DNA from 4 places in the Mycobacterium sp. NGS22 genome. Region 2 is predicted to be linked to each of the others. Evidence: predicted binding sites of a transcription regulator. Region 2 holds the regulator's gene; each other region holds the start of a gene.
What was found. Region 2 encodes LexA, which represses DNA repair genes until DNA is damaged. Its sites were predicted from a motif close to CGAACANNTGTTCG; they were not measured.
Positions count from the first base shown of each region.

Region 1: a site for LexA is predicted at 2,209-2,222, ahead of recA (recombinase RecA). Genes of this name have one in related genera too.
Region 3: a site for LexA is predicted at 2,381-2,394, ahead of ruvC (crossover junction endodeoxyribonuclease RuvC). Genes of this name have one in related genera too.
Region 4: a site for LexA is predicted at 2,233-2,246, ahead of AC5Y47_RS24370 (HNH endonuclease signature motif containing protein). Genes of this name have one in related genera too.

Region 1 is NZ_JCALDY010000003.1:278,089-282,295, reverse strand. It holds gene miaB (tRNA (N6-isopentenyl adenosine(37)-C2)-methylthiotransferase MiaB) at 1-538, opposite strand, end outside; gene recX (recombination regulator RecX) at 577-1,095, opposite strand; gene recA (recombinase RecA) at 1,061-2,101, opposite strand; gene AC5Y47_RS04565 ((2Fe-2S)-binding protein) at 2,263-2,898, shown strand; gene AC5Y47_RS04560 (DUF3046 domain-containing protein) at 2,977-3,171, opposite strand; gene AC5Y47_RS04555 (glycosyltransferase) at 3,193-4,207, opposite strand, start outside.
Region 2 is NZ_JCALDY010000029.1:40,467-44,673, reverse strand. It holds gene AC5Y47_RS21600 (LGFP repeat-containing protein) at 1-1,218, shown strand, start outside; gene lexA (transcriptional repressor LexA) at 1,228-1,896, opposite strand; gene AC5Y47_RS21590 (LysM peptidoglycan-binding domain-containing protein) at 2,190-2,696, shown strand; gene nrdR (transcriptional regulator NrdR) at 2,785-3,246, shown strand; gene AC5Y47_RS21580 (peroxynitrite isomerase) at 3,264-3,749, shown strand; gene AC5Y47_RS21575 (alpha/beta fold hydrolase) at 3,774-4,207, opposite strand, start outside.
Region 3 is NZ_JCALDY010000041.1:3,258-7,464, reverse strand. It holds gene AC5Y47_RS23985 (DUF1304 domain-containing protein) at 1-169, opposite strand, end outside; gene ruvB (Holliday junction branch migration DNA helicase RuvB) at 179-1,219, opposite strand; gene ruvA (Holliday junction branch migration protein RuvA) at 1,216-1,809, opposite strand; gene ruvC (crossover junction endodeoxyribonuclease RuvC) at 1,806-2,360, opposite strand; gene AC5Y47_RS23965 (DUF2617 family protein) at 2,461-2,955, shown strand; gene AC5Y47_RS23960 (YebC/PmpR family DNA-binding transcriptional regulator) at 2,959-3,714, opposite strand; gene AC5Y47_RS23955 (class I SAM-dependent methyltransferase) at 3,760-4,207, opposite strand, start outside.
Region 4 is NZ_JCALDY010000044.1:14,170-18,376, forward strand. It holds gene AC5Y47_RS24365 (phosphoketolase family protein) at 1-694, shown strand, start outside; gene AC5Y47_RS24370 (HNH endonuclease signature motif containing protein) at 707-2,164, opposite strand; gene AC5Y47_RS24375 (MOSC domain-containing protein) at 2,311-2,976, shown strand; gene AC5Y47_RS24380 (CPBP family intramembrane glutamic endopeptidase) at 3,013-3,771, shown strand; gene AC5Y47_RS24385 (zinc-binding alcohol dehydrogenase family protein) at 3,773-4,207, opposite strand, start outside.

The DNA.
Region 1 (4,207 bases), on a different contig from region 2:
TGCAGAAGGTGCAGCTGTTGTTGCAGCCGACGGAGATGGAAACCCAAGCGGCGTAAGAGGATTCGCGGGTACTCGGCAGTGACGACGGAAACTCCTGCAGCGCCTCGGCGATCTCCACCTGGGCGGCGTTGTTGTGGCGCGCGCGTTCGAGCAGCGTCGGCAGCGACCCGATGTTGTGGGTGCCGAAGACGACGTCGACCCACGGCGCCCGGCGCAGCACGGTGTCGCGGTCTTTCTGGGCCAGACAGCCCCCGACCGCGATCTGCATGTCGGGATTGCTGCGCTTGCGTGGCGCCAGGTGGCTGAGGTTGCCGTAGAGCTTGTTGTCGGCGTTCTCCCGGACGGCGCAGGTGTTGAAGACGACGATGTCGGCTTCGGTTCCGTCCTGCGCGCGTCGATAGCCGGCCGCCTCGAGCAGGCCCGCGAGCCGTTCGGAGTCGTGGACGTTCATCTGACAGCCGTAGGTGCGGACCTGGTAGGTGCGCGCCGAGTCCGACGCAGCATCGTCTGCCACGTGCCGGGCCACCGTCGAAGTCACGGGGCCATGGTACTGGCGCCCGTCCGCCACGGGCCGCGCTAGACCCGTCGGCGCTCCCGTTCGGCAGCCAGTTCGCCGAACACCACCTCGCACGCGACCGCCTGGCTGTACCCGCGGCGGGCCAGCATCCCGACCAGTCGGCGGGTGACCCTGGTGTCGTCGTCGTCCAGCACCTCCCGGCGCAACCGGGCCCGCACCAACTGCTCGGCGCGGTCCCGCTCGGCGCCGGCGTCGATCCCGGCCAGCACCGTGCTGATCACGTCGTTGTCCACGCCCTTGGTGTGCAACTCGGCGGCCAGCGCGCGCTTGCTCTTGCCCGCGTTGGCCCGTCGGGATCGCACCCACTGTTCGGCGAAGTCAGCGTCGTCCACCAGTCCGACGCCGGCCAGCCGGTCCAGCACCCGGGTGCTGACGTCGTCGGGAAAGCCCTTCCTGGCCAATTGCCCGGCCAACTCGGCCCTGGTCCGGGAGCGTGCGGTGAGCAGGCGCAGGCACAATGCCCGCGCCTGCTCCTCGCGCCGCTCAGAAGTCGACGGGGGCGGGCAGGACGCTGTCATCGGTCACCACTGCGCCAATGCCGAGCTTTTCCTTGATCTTCTTCTCGATCTCGTTGGCGATGTCGGCGTTCTCCAGCAGGAAGTTGCGGGCATTTTCCTTGCCCTGACCGAGTTGTTCGCCCTCGTAGGTGAACCAGGAACCGGACTTGCGAATGAAGCCCTGGTCCACCCCCATGTCGATCAGCGAGCCTTCCCGGCTGATGCCCCGGCCGTAGAGGATGTCGAATTCGGCCTGCTTGAACGGCGGCGACACCTTGTTCTTGACGATCTTGACCCGGGTGCGGTTGCCGACCGCGTTGGTGCCGTCCTTGAGCGTCTCGATCCGCCGCACGTCCATGCGCACCGACGCGTAGAACTTCAGCGCCTTGCCACCTGTGGTGGTCTCTGGACTCCCGAACATCACGCCGATCTTTTCCCGCAGCTGGTTGATGAAGATCGCGGTGGTGCCCGAATTGTTCAGTGCACCAGTCATTTTCCGCAACGCCTGGCTCATCAGCCGGGCCTGCAGCCCGACGTGGCTGTCACCCATCTCGCCTTCGAGTTCCGCGCGTGGCACCAGTGCGGCCACCGAGTCGATGACCACGATGTCCAGCGCGCCCGAGCGGATCAGCATGTCGGCGATCTCGAGGGCCTGCTCCCCGGTGTCCGGCTGGCTGACCAGCAGCGAATCGGTGTCGACGCCGAGTTTCTTGGCGTACTCCGGATCCAGCGCGTGCTCGGCGTCGATGAACGCCGCGACACCGCCGGCGGCCTGGGCATTGGCCACCGCATGCAGCGCCACGGTGGTCTTACCCGAGGACTCCGGGCCGTAGATCTCGATGACCCGGCCCCGGGGCAGGCCGCCGATGCCCAGGGCGACGTCCAGTGCGATGGACCCCGTCGGGATAACTGAGATCGGCTGACGCACCTCGTCGCCGAGGCGCATCACCGAGCCTTTGCCGTAACTCTTCTCGATCTGGGCCATCGCCAGTTCGAGAGCCTTCTCGCGGTCAGGGGCTTGTGCCATGGTGCCTCTCCTGTAGTCGTGTGTTCGGTGACCGGTATCGGTCGGTTGGCCGTGACACTAGAGAAGGCCACCGACAAGTCGAGATCACCGAATGCCACCACAGTAGACGAACATGTGTTCGACCGGGGTTCGACACGCCGCGTGTGGCACCATCTCCCCACATGGACATCTCCGCGGAGCTGGCCGAGATTTCCTCTTACGGTGGGTTTTTCGCCCTGACCGTCGGCGGTGACCCGGTCGGGTGGCACCCGGTCACCCAGTCCTACGCCGACGGATTCGGCGATCTCGTCGGCCGGTACCGCACCTCCGAGCGCCGCATCGGCGCGTCCTTGGTGCACCTGGGCCACGCCGCCCGACTGTGGTCACCCGTGCTGGCCTGCGTGCTCGCCCACGGCGTCCTGCCCGACCTGACCGATTTGCAGCGGGCCGACGACAGCGCGCAACTGCGGCTGCCCATCCCCGTCGGCGATCCCGTCGACCCCTCCCCCGAACTGGTCTACCGCGTCGTGGTGACCGACCACATGGCGCGGTTCGCAGCCGGACTGAGCGTCGACCTGGCTCCGGGACTGCTCTCCGGCAACATTGCATCCGCGCTGGTGGGAACCGCAAGGATGCTGCTCGGTGCGCGGCCCGACCTGCGTGAGCAGATCACGCAGCTGACGACCGCCTTATTGAGCACCGGTGACCTGGCCGGGACCGGGGTGCTCACCAGCCGCGATCTCGGCTTCCGGCGCCACAGCTGTTGCCTGTATTACCGACTGCCCGGCGGGGGTAAATGCGGGGACTGCGGCATCTAACCGATTGACTCTGCGCTCAGGGCGTTGTCTTCTCGCATTTTCCCGCCCTGGGCGCAGAGTCAACAGAGGGCCAAACAATCACCACTGGTCACGAGGCACGTCGAAGTCGGCGCACAACGCCCGCCACACGTCGCGCGGCTCGACACCGTCCTCGATGGCCTGCGCCGCGGTCCGGCCGTCGAAGCCGCTCAGAACGTGATCGACCAGCACCGACGACCCGTAGGCTGCGCCGAACCGCAGCACCACCCGTTCGTTGAACTCCGTCAACCGCACGCCAGCAAGATACCCAGCCGGTTATTCGGCTAAAGCAAGCGCGTCGCGGCACACCCGCACCGGATCGGCCACCTGGGACGCGCTGTCGGCGGCCCGCTGAGCGGCGGCGCGGTAGCTGGGCGACGACAGCACCTCACCCACCGCGGCCACCAGCGCGTCGGCGGACAGCGGCCGGATCAGCTGCCCGCTGCCCTGCCGTACCACGCGATTGGCCATCTCCCACTGATCTCCGCCGCCGGGCACCACCACCAGCGGCACCCCCGCCAGCAACGCCTTGGCCACCAGTCCATGTCCGCCTCCGCCGATCACCAGGTCGGCGTGCTTCAACAGCTCGTCCTGCCGGCCCAGCCCCACCGCCGTCCACGGTGGCACCGTCAGCTCCTCGCCGCCCAGTCGCGAGACCACCAGTCGGGCACCGGTCGGCAACGTCTCCCCCGGCGTCAGGCATTGCAGCGCGAGTCCGGCCAGACCCACCGTGCCGGTCGCCGCGGTCGACGGCGCGATCATCACCACCGGGCCCGAACCCGATGGAATGTCCAGCACCTGATCGGTCGGCTCGAAATGCAGCGGGCCCACCACCACCGCCTCGGCCGGCCAGTCCGGGCGCGGCACTTCCAGCGCCGGCAGCGTGGCGATCAACCGCCGTACCGGCCCCGGATCGTGCGCCGGCAGCCCGATGTCGACCCGGACGGCGGACCGCTGCTGCAGACCCTTGCGCACCGAGCGGGCCGTCAGCGCCCGCATCACGGTGTCACGCAGTCGGCCGCGCAGTCCGACCCCGGGAGCCAGCCCACTGCCGATCGGCGGCAATCCCCTGGACGGCAGATACAGCGGATGTGGGCAGAGCTCAACCCACGGAATGCCGAGGAGCTCCGCGGCCAGACCGCCACCCGAGGTGATGACGTCGGAAACCACTAGATCCGGAGCGAGGTCACCCAGCGTCGGCGCGATCAGCACCGCCATCCGGGCTGCCCGCCGATGAATCCTGGCCCCGGCGTCGACGTCCTCGTCGACCGCTTTGAGTCCGTCCAGCTCG
Region 2 (4,207 bases):
TCGCAGAAGTTCACCGGCGGCAAGATCTCCTGGAACCGCGCCAAGAACACCTTCAGCACCGATCCGGCGAATCTGGCGCCGCTGCTGTCCGGACTCCAGGTTTCGGGACAGAATCAGCCCAGCAATTCGGCCTCACCCCCGGCGGGCAAGAAGTTCACCTTCCACTGGTGGTGGCTGATCGCGGCCGTGCCGGTGCTGTTGCTGGTCCTGATGTGCGTGTTGGTGGTGTTGGGTCTGCGCAGGCGCCGCGCCGCGGGTCCCGATGCACCCGTCTTCGACCCGGACCCGGACCGCAACGCCGGTGTGGACTATGACCCCGGCGCGGAAGGGCGCTGGCCGCGCGAGGACATCGATTACGGTTCTGAGCGGTTCCCCCCGGCCGACGAGCACGACCAGCACGTCGAGGACCATCCCGACGCCGGCTCGGGAGCCCGGGTCAGCTGGTCCCGGGGTGGGGCGACGGCGGTCCTCCCGGTCGAGCAGGACGCCGACGACGACGAATTCACCCACGATGCCGACGAGAGCTACGACTCGTCCTCGTATGAGGAGTACGACGAGGACCCCGACGCGGTGGGCACCACGCCCATCCCGGTGGTGTCGCACGAGGGCTACGGGGAACCTTTCGAGGAGGAGCCGCGGGTTCCGGAACGGGTAGGGCCGGAGGACTACGTGCCCGAACTCTCGGCGCCACCGACGTACGTGCCGGACGCGGACGTCCCCGAAGTGCCGCACTCCCGGGAAGAGCCGGAAATCCCGGAAGTTCCGGAGATCCCGGAAATCGAGCCGGACGAGCCATACCTCGACGAATATGCGGGGGCCCGCTACCCGCAAGACGAACTCAGGGACGACGCGGAAGGCGAGTCACCCGACCTGGCGTCGCCACCGGACACCGATCCGGTGCCCGAGGCGAGAACGGGACGGCATGCGGCCGCGGACCCGGCCGGCTACGCCGCCGAAGCCGGCACGCCGTTCGGAGCGGCTCCGCAGGCCGAGGCGCCGGCGGCGGCACCGGCCGGCAGCGCCGCGGTGCGTCCGACGATCCACCTGCCGCTCGACGACGACCCCTACCGGGCCCCGGACGGCTATCCGATCAAGGCCAGCGCCCGGTTCGGTCTGTATTACACGCCCAACAGCGCGCTCTATCACGACACACTGGCCGAGATCTGGTTCGCCAACGAGGACGCCGCGCGCGCCAACGGTTTCGTCCGGGCCGACTGACGCCGGCGGCTACACCTTGCGGATGACGGTGACCACCTTGCCCAGCACGATCGCGTCGTTGCCGGGAATCGGGTCGAATGCCGGGTTGTGCGGCATCAGCCACACCTGACCGCCGGCCCGCTTGAATGTCTTGACGGTGGCCTCGCCGTCGATCATCGCCGCGACGATGTCGCCGTTGTCGGCGACGTTCTGCTGGCGCACCACCACCCAGTCCCCATCGCAGATGGCGGCTTCGACCATGGACTCACCGACGACCTTGAGCAGGAACAGCGTCCCTTCGCCGACCAGCTCGCGGGGTAGGGGGAAGACGTCCTCGACGGCCTCCTCGGCCAGGATCGGCCCGCCGGCGGCGATGCGTCCCAGCACTGGGACGAAAGTCGGCTCCGGCAACGCATCCGAACCCGCTACATCGGTGAGCGGAGGCGTCACCGTGTCGTCGGCGCTGCGCACGTCGACAGCACGCGGGCGGTTCGGGTCCCGCCGCAAGTAGCCCTTGCGCTCCAGGGTGCGCAGTTGGTGTGCCACCGAGGACGTCGACGTCAGACCGACGGCATCACCGATCTCCCGGATGCTCGGCGGATATCCGCGGGTGGTCACCGACGCGCGGATGACGTCCAGGATTGTTCGCTGTCGGTCAGTCAGCGTCGCATCGGCCGGGGTGTCGTTGCTGTCGCTCATGGCACTGAATGTAACCCCACTCCGTCCAAGAATCAAACATGTGTTCGACCGGCGTGTCGTCGCGCCGTCGAGGGCCGCCGATCTGCGGAAACAAAATGAATCACAAGTGTGTAACTTCGGCGCGTACCGGGTATCTGAAAGTCACCAGCTGGTTGCACCGACAAAAAACTTGTCGGTGGTGAGGTCTACGGTTTTGCTCGTGCGACACGCTCGCTCAAATGTTCGGTTGTCGAACACATGAGCGACTAGTGTCGAACACACGAGCGATAAGTAGTCGACCGGAGGGAAACGGCATGACACTCATCTACGCGGGTCCGCATCGCGCCAGCAACGCGCAGAGCCCGTTGAACAGGCCTCTGAACAGGCCGATTCGCGAGTTTCCCTCCTATCGGTCCGGTCAGCCACGGTCGAACAGGCCGGGCCCGTCGCGCCCGGCGGGCGCGCCGATGCGCTACTACGGCACCGGTGTCGCGAGGTCGACCGTTGTCCACCGCAGACGGCCGGTCAGTGTGGCAACCACGATCGGGCTGGCCCTGGCCGCCGGTGTCATCACCCTCTGGTTAGGGCTGATGGCCAACTTCGGCAGCATGGTCCACGGCGAATCGGTCGAGGCGGCGCCGCAGGTGCCCGCCGCGCTGGCGGTGGTGCGGGTCGAGCCGGGCGAGTCTCTGCAGGATCTCGCGGTCCGCGTGGCGCCGGGCGCACCCGTGCGCGACGTCGTCGAACGCATCCGTGACCTCAACGCGCTGGACTCCAGCGCGGTGACCGCAGGCCAGACCCTGATCGCACCGGTCGGCTGACCGGCCGCAACCCGGGCTCGGCAGGTCGCGCGGGTACTCTCGGGGTGTTCTGTTATCCGGACGTCACGGCGTGGCAAAGGAGCGGCCATTGCACTGCCCTTTCTGCCGGCATCCCGATTCCCGGGTCATTGACTCCCGGGAAACCGATGAAGGCCAGGCAATTCGCCGTCGCCGGTCGTGTCCGGAATGCGGACGCCGCTTCACCACCGTCGAGACCGCGGTGCTCGCAGTGGTCAAGCGCAGCGGCGTCACCGAGCCGTTCAGCCGGGAGAAAGTGATCAGTGGTGTGCGCCGCGCCTGCCAGGGGCGCCAGGTCGACGACGACGCGCTGAACCTGCTCGCCCAACAGGTGGAAGACGCGGTGCGGGCCGCCGGGCCGGAGGTCCCCAGCCATGAGGTCGGGCTGGCCATCCTGGGTCCGTTGCGCGAACTCGACGAAGTCGCCTACCTGCGCTTCGCCTCGGTGTACCGGTCCTTTTCCTCAGCCGACGATTTCGAACGCGAGATCGAGGCGCTGCGCGCGCACCGCAACGTATCGGCCCCGGGCTGAACGGCGTCTTCCGACCGATGGCCGCCCAACTTCATCCCGACGTCGCTGCGCTGGCGCCGCTGCTGGGTACCTGGGCGGGGCGTGGGGCGGGGGAGTACCCGACCATCGAGTCGTTCGAATACTTCGAAGAGGTCGTCTTCTCCCACGTGGGCAAGCCTTTCCTGAGCTATGGACAGAAAACGAAAGCCGTCGCCGACGGCAAACCGCTGCACGCCGAGACGGGCTATCTTCGAGTGCCGCGACAGGGCCACCTGGAACTGGTGGTTGCCCATCCCAGCGGCATCACCGAGATCGAAGGCGGCAGCTACTCGGTGCGCGACGGCGTCGTCGAAATCGACTTGGCCACAACCGATGTCGGAATGACCCCGACTGCCAAAGAAGTGTCGGCACTGGCCCGGTCGGTCCGGGTCGACGGCAACGAGCTGTCCTACTCGCTGCGCATGGCCGCTGTCGGCCAACGCCTCCAGCACCACCTGTCCGCGACGTTGCGCCGACAGTCCTGAGACCTCAACGTCGACGGCCGTGATTCAGGTGGCGCTGCGTTCGTCGGCCCCTATGGCGTTTAGCACGGCCAGCCGGGTGTCGGCGGGCCCGGAGACCGTCGCTTCGCCGCCACCGCTGCGGAGTAGTTCGCGCAGCGCGGCCTGGTCGTGGTCGGGGGGTGCGGTGGTGTCGATGAAGCTCTGCACGAGATCGAGGAACCGAGCCGGGTCGTCGTGAAACGGGAAATGGGCTGCGTCCTCGAAGATTTCGAGTTGGGAGCCCGGCATGGCGGCGTGCGCCAGGTAGGCGTGCCGCACGGGGATGACCGAATCTCTGCGGCCCCAGATGATCAGCACCGGGACGGCCTGGGTCAAATAACATCGGTCCAGCATGGTGACGATCTGACCGCGCCAGTCCACGACCGCACGCAGGGTGCGGGTGAACGCCGACGAGGCTGTTGGTTCCGGCAAGTCGTCCA
Region 3 (4,207 bases), on a different contig from region 2:
TGTAGAACCCCTGGTTGAACGCCAGCAACCTGGTGGTCTCGGCTTCCTCGGGTGTGGTGCCGAACGTCGCCCGGGTGCGCCTGGAGGTCCACGTGAAAGACTCCATGGTCCAGATGTAGACGTGCAGCGCCGCAGCCAGCGTCGCGAAAACCATTGCGGCAGTGATCATTTCGCTCTCCTAGTCGAATAACCCCGGTTGCGAGACGCCGGCCGGGGGCGTCATACCCAGATGTGTCCACGCCAGCGCGGTCGCCACCCGGCCGCGCGGGGTACGGGCTACCATGCCCGCCCGCACCAGAAACGGCTCGCAGACCTCCTCGACGGTGGCGGCCTCCTCCCCTACCGCGACCGCCAGCGTCGACACCCCTACCGGACCGCCGCCGAAGCTGCGGGTCAGCGCCGACAACACCGCTCGGTCCAGCCGGTCGAGGCCGAGTTCGTCCACGTCGTAGACCTCCAGGGCAGCCTTGGCCACGTCGCGGGTGATGATGCCGTCGGCGCGCACCTCGGCGTAGTCACGGACCCGGCGCAGCAACCGGTTGGCGATCCGCGGCGTCCCGCGCGAGCGCCTGGCGATCTCCGCGCCGGCCTCGGCGCCGAGCTCGATGCCCAAGATGCCCGCCGAGCGCGCCAGCACCCGCTCCAACTCGGCGGGCTCGTAGAAGTCCATGTGCGCGGTGAAGCCGAACCGGTCGCGCAGCGGGCCGGTCAGCGCGCCGGAACGGGTGGTCGCGCCGACCAGGGTGAAGGGTGCGACCTCGAGCGGAATGGACGTCGCCCCGGGCCCCTTCCCGACGACGACGTCGACCCGGAAGTCCTCCATCGCCAGGTAGAGCATCTCCTCGGCGGGCCGGGCGATCCGGTGGATCTCGTCGATGAACAGCACGTCGTGTTCGACCAGGTTGGACAGCATCGCGGCCAGGTCACCGGCGCGTTCCAGGGCGGGACCCGACGTCACCCGCAACGAGGATCCCAGCTCGGCGGCGATGATCATCGCCAACGACGTCTTGCCCAGGCCCGGTGGCCCGGACAGCAGGATGTGGTCCGGGGTGCCGCCGCGGTTCTTGGCGCCCTCGATGACCAGCTGCAGCTGCTCGCGGACCCGGGGCTGGCCGATGAATTCGCGCAGCGACCGCGGCCGCAGGCTGCCGTCGATGTCGCCCTCGCCAACCGCCAGCGACGGCGAGACATCGCGCTCGTCGAAATCGTCGTCGCTCATTTGGCCTTGCCCAGCAGCGACAACGCGGCCCGCAGCGCAGTCGACGTCGTCGCCTCCCGGTTGTCGGCCAGCACCTTGTCGGTGGCTTCCTCGGCCTGTTTGACCGCGAACCCGAGGCCCACCAACGCCTCGACCACCGGCCCCCGCACCGCGTGGCCGTTCACCGACGGCGCCGCGCCCGTCCCCGCGATCACACCGACCTTGTCGCGCAGTTCGAGCACCATCCGCTCAGCGCTGCGCTTGCCGATGCCGGGCACCCGGGTCAGCGCGGCGACGTCGCCGTCGGCCAGCGCCTGTCGCAGCGCCGCCGCGTCGTGCACGGCCAGCGTCGCCATCGCCAGCCTCGGACCCACCCCGGACACCGACAGCAGCGTCTGGAACAGGTCCCGGGTCTCGGCGTCGCAGAAGCCGTACAGCGTCATCGAGTCTTCGCGGACGATCATCGCGGTGATCAGCCGCGCTTCGGTGCCTGCGCGCAGCGTGGCCAGCGTCGAGGGGGTCGCGTTCACCCGGTACCCGACGCCGGCGGCCTCTATCACCGCGTGATCGAGTGCCACCTCGAGCACGTCGCCGCGGACCGAGGCGATCATCGCGCCGCCTTCAGCTTGGCCAGGTATTTGTTGCGGTGCTGCACCGCCTGTGCCTGCGCGGCGGCCAGCCGTTCCAGCGTCGGCGCACGCCAACAGTGGCAGATGGCCAACGCCAGTGCGTCGGCGGCGTCGGCCGGGGTCGGTTTGGCTTGCAGCGCAAGGATTCTGGTGACCATGGCGGTGACCTGCGCCTTGTCGGCGGCACCGTTGCCGGTGACCGCGGCTTTGACCTCGCTGGGCGTGTGGAAGTGCACGTCGATGTCGCGCTTGGCCGCTGCCAGGGCGATCACGCCGCCGGCCTGGGCGGTGCCCATCACCGTCGACACGTTGTGCTGGGAGAACACCCGCTCGATGGCCAACACGTCCGGTCGGTGGGTGTCCAGCCAGTGATCGACTGCGTCGCTGATGGCCAGCAGCCTGCGGTGCAGTGGCTCGCCCGACGGCGTCCGCACCACGTCGACGTCCAAGGCGGTGATCTGGCGGCCGCGACCGCTTTCCACCAACGACAATCCGCACCGCGTCAAGCCGGGATCCACACCCATCACCCGCACCGCAGCTCCCTACTTCCTACCGAACAGCTGTTCGATAGCCTAGCCCGGCGGTCCGACATCGCCGGGTAGGGACACGCGCCGATGAACTAGGTTGAGCCCGGTGCCGCTTCATCAGCTCGCTGTTGCGCCGGCCGACGTGTCCGGGACCCGATTGGCGTTGGCGCTGAACGCGGCCGCGCCGCGCCCGCTGGCCAGCTGTCGACTGGAACACCCTCACGGCGGCGCGCTGTCGCTCGGAGTGCTGGGCGCTTCGCATGTCGTCGTCGTCGAGCACGGCACGGCCCGGTTCTCCGAACAGGTTTCCTGCTTGACGAGCGGCGAGCTGCCCGAACGTTCCGCTGCGCCCGGCTACCGGCTGCAAGCACGCACCGACGAGTACGACGAGTCCGCCTTCCGCACGCTGGCAACTCACTTGCGCGAACGGTGCGAGATTGACGACGGCTGGCTGGGTGGGGTGTTTCCCGGCGACGACGCCGCGCTGACAGCATTGGCCGCCGAGCCGGACGGCACCGGCTGGCGCTGGCAGACCTGGCATCTCTACCCGACGGAGTCCGGCGGTGTCGTGGTACGGACCGCCAGCCGCTGGCATCCGTGAGGGTCACTCCGCGTCGAGCGCGGCCAATACCTCGTCGGACAGGTCGACGTTGGTCCAGACGTTCTGCACGTCGTCGCTGTCTTCCAGCGCGTCGACCAGCTTGAACACCTTGCGGGCGCCGTCGGCGTCGACGGGCACGCTGACCGAGGGCTGGAAGCTGGCCTCGGCGGATTCGTAGTCGATGCCCGCCTCTTGCAGCGCGGAGCGCACCGCGACCAGGTCGGTCGGCTCGGAGATCACCTCGAAGCTCTCGCCCAGGTCGTTGACGTCCTCAGCCCCGGCGTCGAGCACCGCCGTCAGCACGTCGTCCTCGGTCAGACCGTTCTTCTCCAGCGTCACAACGCCCTTGCGGGAGAACAGATAAGACACCGAGCCGGGGTCGGCCATGGTGCCGCCGTTGCGGGTCACCGCCACCCGGACCTCGCCGGCCGCGCGGTTGCGGTTGTCGGTCAGGCACTCGATCAGCACAGCGACGCCGTTGGGCCCGTACCCCTCGTACATGATGGTCTGGTAGTCGGCCCCGCCGGCTTCTTCACCGGCACCGCGCTTGCGGGCGCGTTCGATGTTGTCGTTGGGCACCGAGGTTTTCTTCGCCTTCTGGATGGCGTCGTACAACGTCGGGTTACCGGCCGGGTCGCCGCCGCCGGTACGGGCCGCGACCTCAATGTTCTTGATCAGCCGGGCAAACTCTTTGCCGCGGCGGGCGTCTTTGACGGCCTTTTGGTGCTTGGTGGTGGCCCACTTGGAATGGCCGCTCATCGGTGTGACTTACCTCTTTCGCTTCGAAAAGTTCGCCTGACGAGTCTACGTGCCGCCCAATTCACCGGGCTTGATCCACCTCCATTGGGTCGACCACCACGGAACCGCGTCGGGCAGTCTGTCGCTGACGGCGCGCACCACACCGGGCCACCACTCACGGTGATAGTCGTCACCGGACAGCCAACCACCCGGCGCGACCTTGGGCTGCCACGCATCGATATCGGCGACGACGCTGTCATAGTCGTGTCGGGCATCGAGATGGACCCAGGCCACCGAACCGTCTGCGAAGAATTCGGCGGCTGCCACCGAATCGCTGATGATCAGCTGGATGGTCTCGGCAAGCCCGCAGTCGATGATGTTGCGGTGTAGTAGCCCCGCGAAGGTCCCGCCGCCGTGCCGGACCGCGGGTCCATGCGCATCGGTGTTGTCGCGTCCTTCCGGACCGCTGCCGCGTGCGGTGTCCACCCCGACGATGGCGATGTCGCGACCCGCC
Region 4 (4,207 bases), on a different contig from region 2:
CACGTTGCTGTCGGTGGCCGACCACTGCCTGCGCAGCCGCAACTACATCAACGTGATCGTTTCGGGTAAGCAACCGGCCCTATCCTATCTCGACGTGGACGAGGCGATCGCGCACTGCACCCGCGGGCTGGGGATCTGGCAATGGGCCAGCACCGCCACCGGTGAACCCGACGTGGTGCTGGGCTGTGCGGGTGACATACCCACGCAGGAGACGCTGGCCGCGGCCGACATCCTGCGCCGTGAGCTGCCCGACCTCGCCGTTCGCGTCGTCAACGTGGTGGACCTGATGCGCCTGCAACCGGACTCCGAACACCCGCATGGGTTGCCTGACCGCGAATACAACTCGTTGTTCACTGAGGACAAGCCGGTCATCTTCGCTTACCACGGTTATCCCTGGCTGATCCACCGGCTCACCTACCGTCGGGCAGGCCACAGGAATCTGCATGTGCGCGGATTCAAGGAGCGCGGGACCACCACCACCCCGTTCGACATGGTGATGCTCAACGACCTGGACCGGTTCCATCTGGTGATGGACGTCGTCGACCGGGTCGAGGGGCTGGGTAGCCGTGCCGCGGTGCTGCGGCAGCGGATGGCCGATGCGCGCATCGGGGCTCGCCTGTACACCCGAGAGCACGGTGAGGACGACCCGGAGATCAGCGGCTGGACCTGGTCGTCGGGCGAGCAGAGCGAGTGATTTGACCCGAGCTCAGAAGGGCGGCGGGTCGTCGTCGGGCGGCGCGGGGCCGGCTCGGTCGCTGTAAGCGGGTTGGCGGGCTCGACGGTTGGCGCGTCGTTCGGCGGTGACGCGGTGAGCGCGGTTTTGGGCGCGGGTGCGGCGGCGTTTGGGCATCATCGCGCCGCGTTCGGCGCAATGGTCTTGCGGCCCAATGGCTTCGAGGGACGGCATGCCGCCGACGGCGGTGCACAGGCTGGGGAACAGCAGGGCGCTGCCGGGGGTGGTGACGTGGGTATCGCCGGCGGGGGAGGTCAGGATCAGGGTGCCGTCGGGCAGTTGCTTTTCGGTCCAGCCCCAGAAGGTTTTGACCAAATGGTGGGTACGGCAGTAGCACTTGGTGTTGGCCGCGTGGGTGGGCCCGCCTTGAGACCACGGGATCGTGTGATCCAGGTCACACTGGGTGGCGGGTACGTCGCAGCCCGGCCAGCGGCAGGTCAGGTCGCGGCAGCGCACGAAGTCGGCCAACGCTTTCGACGGGCGGTAGTGCGGTTCGGGGGCGCAGTACCCGGGGTGGATCAGTGGCACCTGTTTGGCTGACGTCGCCAACTCGGCCAGGAGTTCGGGGGTGATGAGCGCGTCGGCGTCGATCATCGCGGCGGCCCCGCTGGCCGTGCCGTTGAGGCTGTCCTGGGTGGCGATGACGTGGATGATCACCGGCGATGTTGGTGGGCGCGTGCCGGCGCTGCAGTCGGTGCGCCCGCACAGGCAGGCCATCCGGGTGGCGCGGGCGCTCAAGGCCTCGATGGCGTCGGCGCGGCGCTGTTCGGGGGTGCGCGGGTCCTCGACGCAGACCGTGGCCGCCAGCGCGCTCAACGCGGCGTCTAGAGCGCGGGCATCGGTGGGGCGCAGCTCACCTTCCACGCGGCAGGTCCCGTCGTATTCCTTCTCGATGTCCAGATGGCGGTCGCGCTGGCGTTTGGCGCGGCGCCGCACCGCGTCCAGGTCGACCGCGGCAACGATCGCGTCGACCTTCTTGGCCAGCCGCGACGGGGTCAGCGACGGCCACCGGGTGACGTTGACCGCGATGCGGCGATCAACCGCCGCCAGCGCCTCGGGGTCGAGGATCAGCGAGGTGCGCGAGGCGATCAGGGCGAACGCGACCACATCGATGTCCCCGGCACAAAACACCGCGGCGGTCTTGGGTAGCCGTTCGCGCATGTCACGCGCCAGGGTTAGTTTGTCCTGCGCGCAGCGCTGGCTGATCTTGAGGCCCGCCGCCACCTCTGCAGCGACCCCCGCCATCGTGTCGATCGCCCAGTCCTCGGTCTCACCGTGGCGACGCAACCGGTAGGCGAACAACTCACCGATCGCCATCAACTGCGCAGCAGCACCCCGGTTTTCCATCTGCCCCGCCGCCCGCGCCGCTGCGACCCAATCCTGGGACTCCTCGGTGGGGGTCTTCAATGCCTGATGCCACTGCCTGCTCATGTCGTCGATCCAGGCGTGGAAAACCCCCGGATTGTCCTGCCACCGGGGCGGGTTCTCACACGATTGATCGAACATATGTTCGATGATACCACATATGCAGACCCGCCACCTCAACCCGGCCGGGTTACCCTGTGCGGGTGCCAAAAGTGGTGTCAGTCAACGTGGCTCAGCCCAAGACGAATCCCGATCCACGCGCGATGTCGAAGGTGACCGGCATCGACAAAGTGCCCACCTCCGAGCCGGTTGCGGTCCGTGCACCCGGGCCGATGCGCGGCGGGCTCGGCAGCGGCCTGGTCGGCGACACGATCGGCAATCCCAAGTACCACGGCGGCGATGACCAAGCCGTCTACGCCTACGCCCGCGAGGACCTCGACGAGTGGGAACAGCGACTCGAGCGCACCCTGACCGAGGGGATGTTCGGGGAAAACCTGACCACGTCGGGCATCGACGTCACGGGCGCGCTGATCGGCGAACGGTGGCGGGTCGGCACCGACGGCCTGCTGCTCGAAGTCTCCGCGCCGCGGACACCGTGCCGCACCTTCTCCGCGTTCCTGAACCTCAACCACTGGATCAAGACCTTCACCAAAGCCGGCCAACCCGGCGCCTACCTGCGGGTGATCACACCTGGAACCGTCCGGGCCGGGGACGAGGTCACCATCGAATCCCGGCCCGATCACGATGTGACGATCGGACTGGTGTTCCGCGCAAAAATGACTGAGCCGCAACTACTTTCAAAACTGACCGACGTGGAGGCGCTGTCGGCGGAGCTGAAGACCTACGTGCGTCGCAGGCTGGCGGCGCGACAAAGCTAGCCTGCCGTTCAGCGCTGCGCCGGTAGAATCGTCATGATGCTCGACCAATCCGCTCAACCAACGGTGTCCAGCGCTGCGCTCGATGCGCCGCTGGACCGGTTGCGTCTTCATGTCGACATCGTCGTCGTCGTCGCCGTTCTGGTGCTGACCAACCTGGTCGCGCACTTCACCACTGCGTGGGCCAGCATTGCGACCGTGCCGGCAGCCGCCGTCGGGCTGGTGCTATTGGTGCGGTGGCGCGGGCTGGACTGGACCGAACTCGGCCTCGGGCGTGAGCACTGGAAGTCCGGCATGGGCTACGCACTGGCCGCCGTGGCGTTGGTGGTGTCGGTCATCGGGGTCGGGGTGCTCCTGCCGATGACCCGTCCGATGTTCCTGAACAACCACTACGCGACCATCTCGGGCGCGCTGATCGCATCAATGGTCATCATCCCGCTGCAAACCGTCATCCCGGAGGAACTCGTCTTCCGCGGCGTGCTGCACGGCGCGCTGCAGCGGGCGTGGGGTTTCCGGGGCGTTGCGCTGGCCGGATCACTGCTGTTCGGATTTTGGCACATCGCCACGTCGTTGGGCCTGACCAGCAACAACGTCGGCTTCACCCACCTGTTCGGCGGCGGCGTCTTCGGCATGATGGCCGGGGTCACGATGGCGGTCATCGCGACGGGCGCGGCCGGGTTCGTGTTCAGCTGGTTGCGTCGGCGCAGCGGCAGCTTGATCGCGCCGATCGCGCTGCACTGGGCACTGAACGGGGTGGGCGCCCTGGCCGCCGCCCTGGTCTGGCACCTGTCGACCTGAGTCAGACCAGCAGCACTGCGGCGCCGGCGATCCGCCCGGAGCTGAGGTCGGCCAGCGCGCGATCGGCCTGTCCGAGGGCATATTCCGGCGTGGTGACCTCGATGCGATGCCTGGCCGCGAAATCGAGGAACGCGCGGGCGTCGGCGCGGGTGTTGGACGTCACCGACCGGATCTGCCGCTCTTGGAAGAGATGCCGCTGATAGTTCAGTGTCGGGATGTCGCTGAGATGGATGCCTGCCACCGATAGTGTGCCGCCACGGTCGAGGGCCTCGAGGGCGGGCAACACCAGGTCGCCGACGGGAGCGAACAGAATCGCCGCGTCCAGCGGCACCGGGGGCGGCTCGTCGGCCGCTTGAGCCGAGGCGGCACCCAGGGCCAGCGCCAGCTCGCGCGCCGCGGCACCGCGAGTCATGACATGGACCTCCGCGCCCTGCGC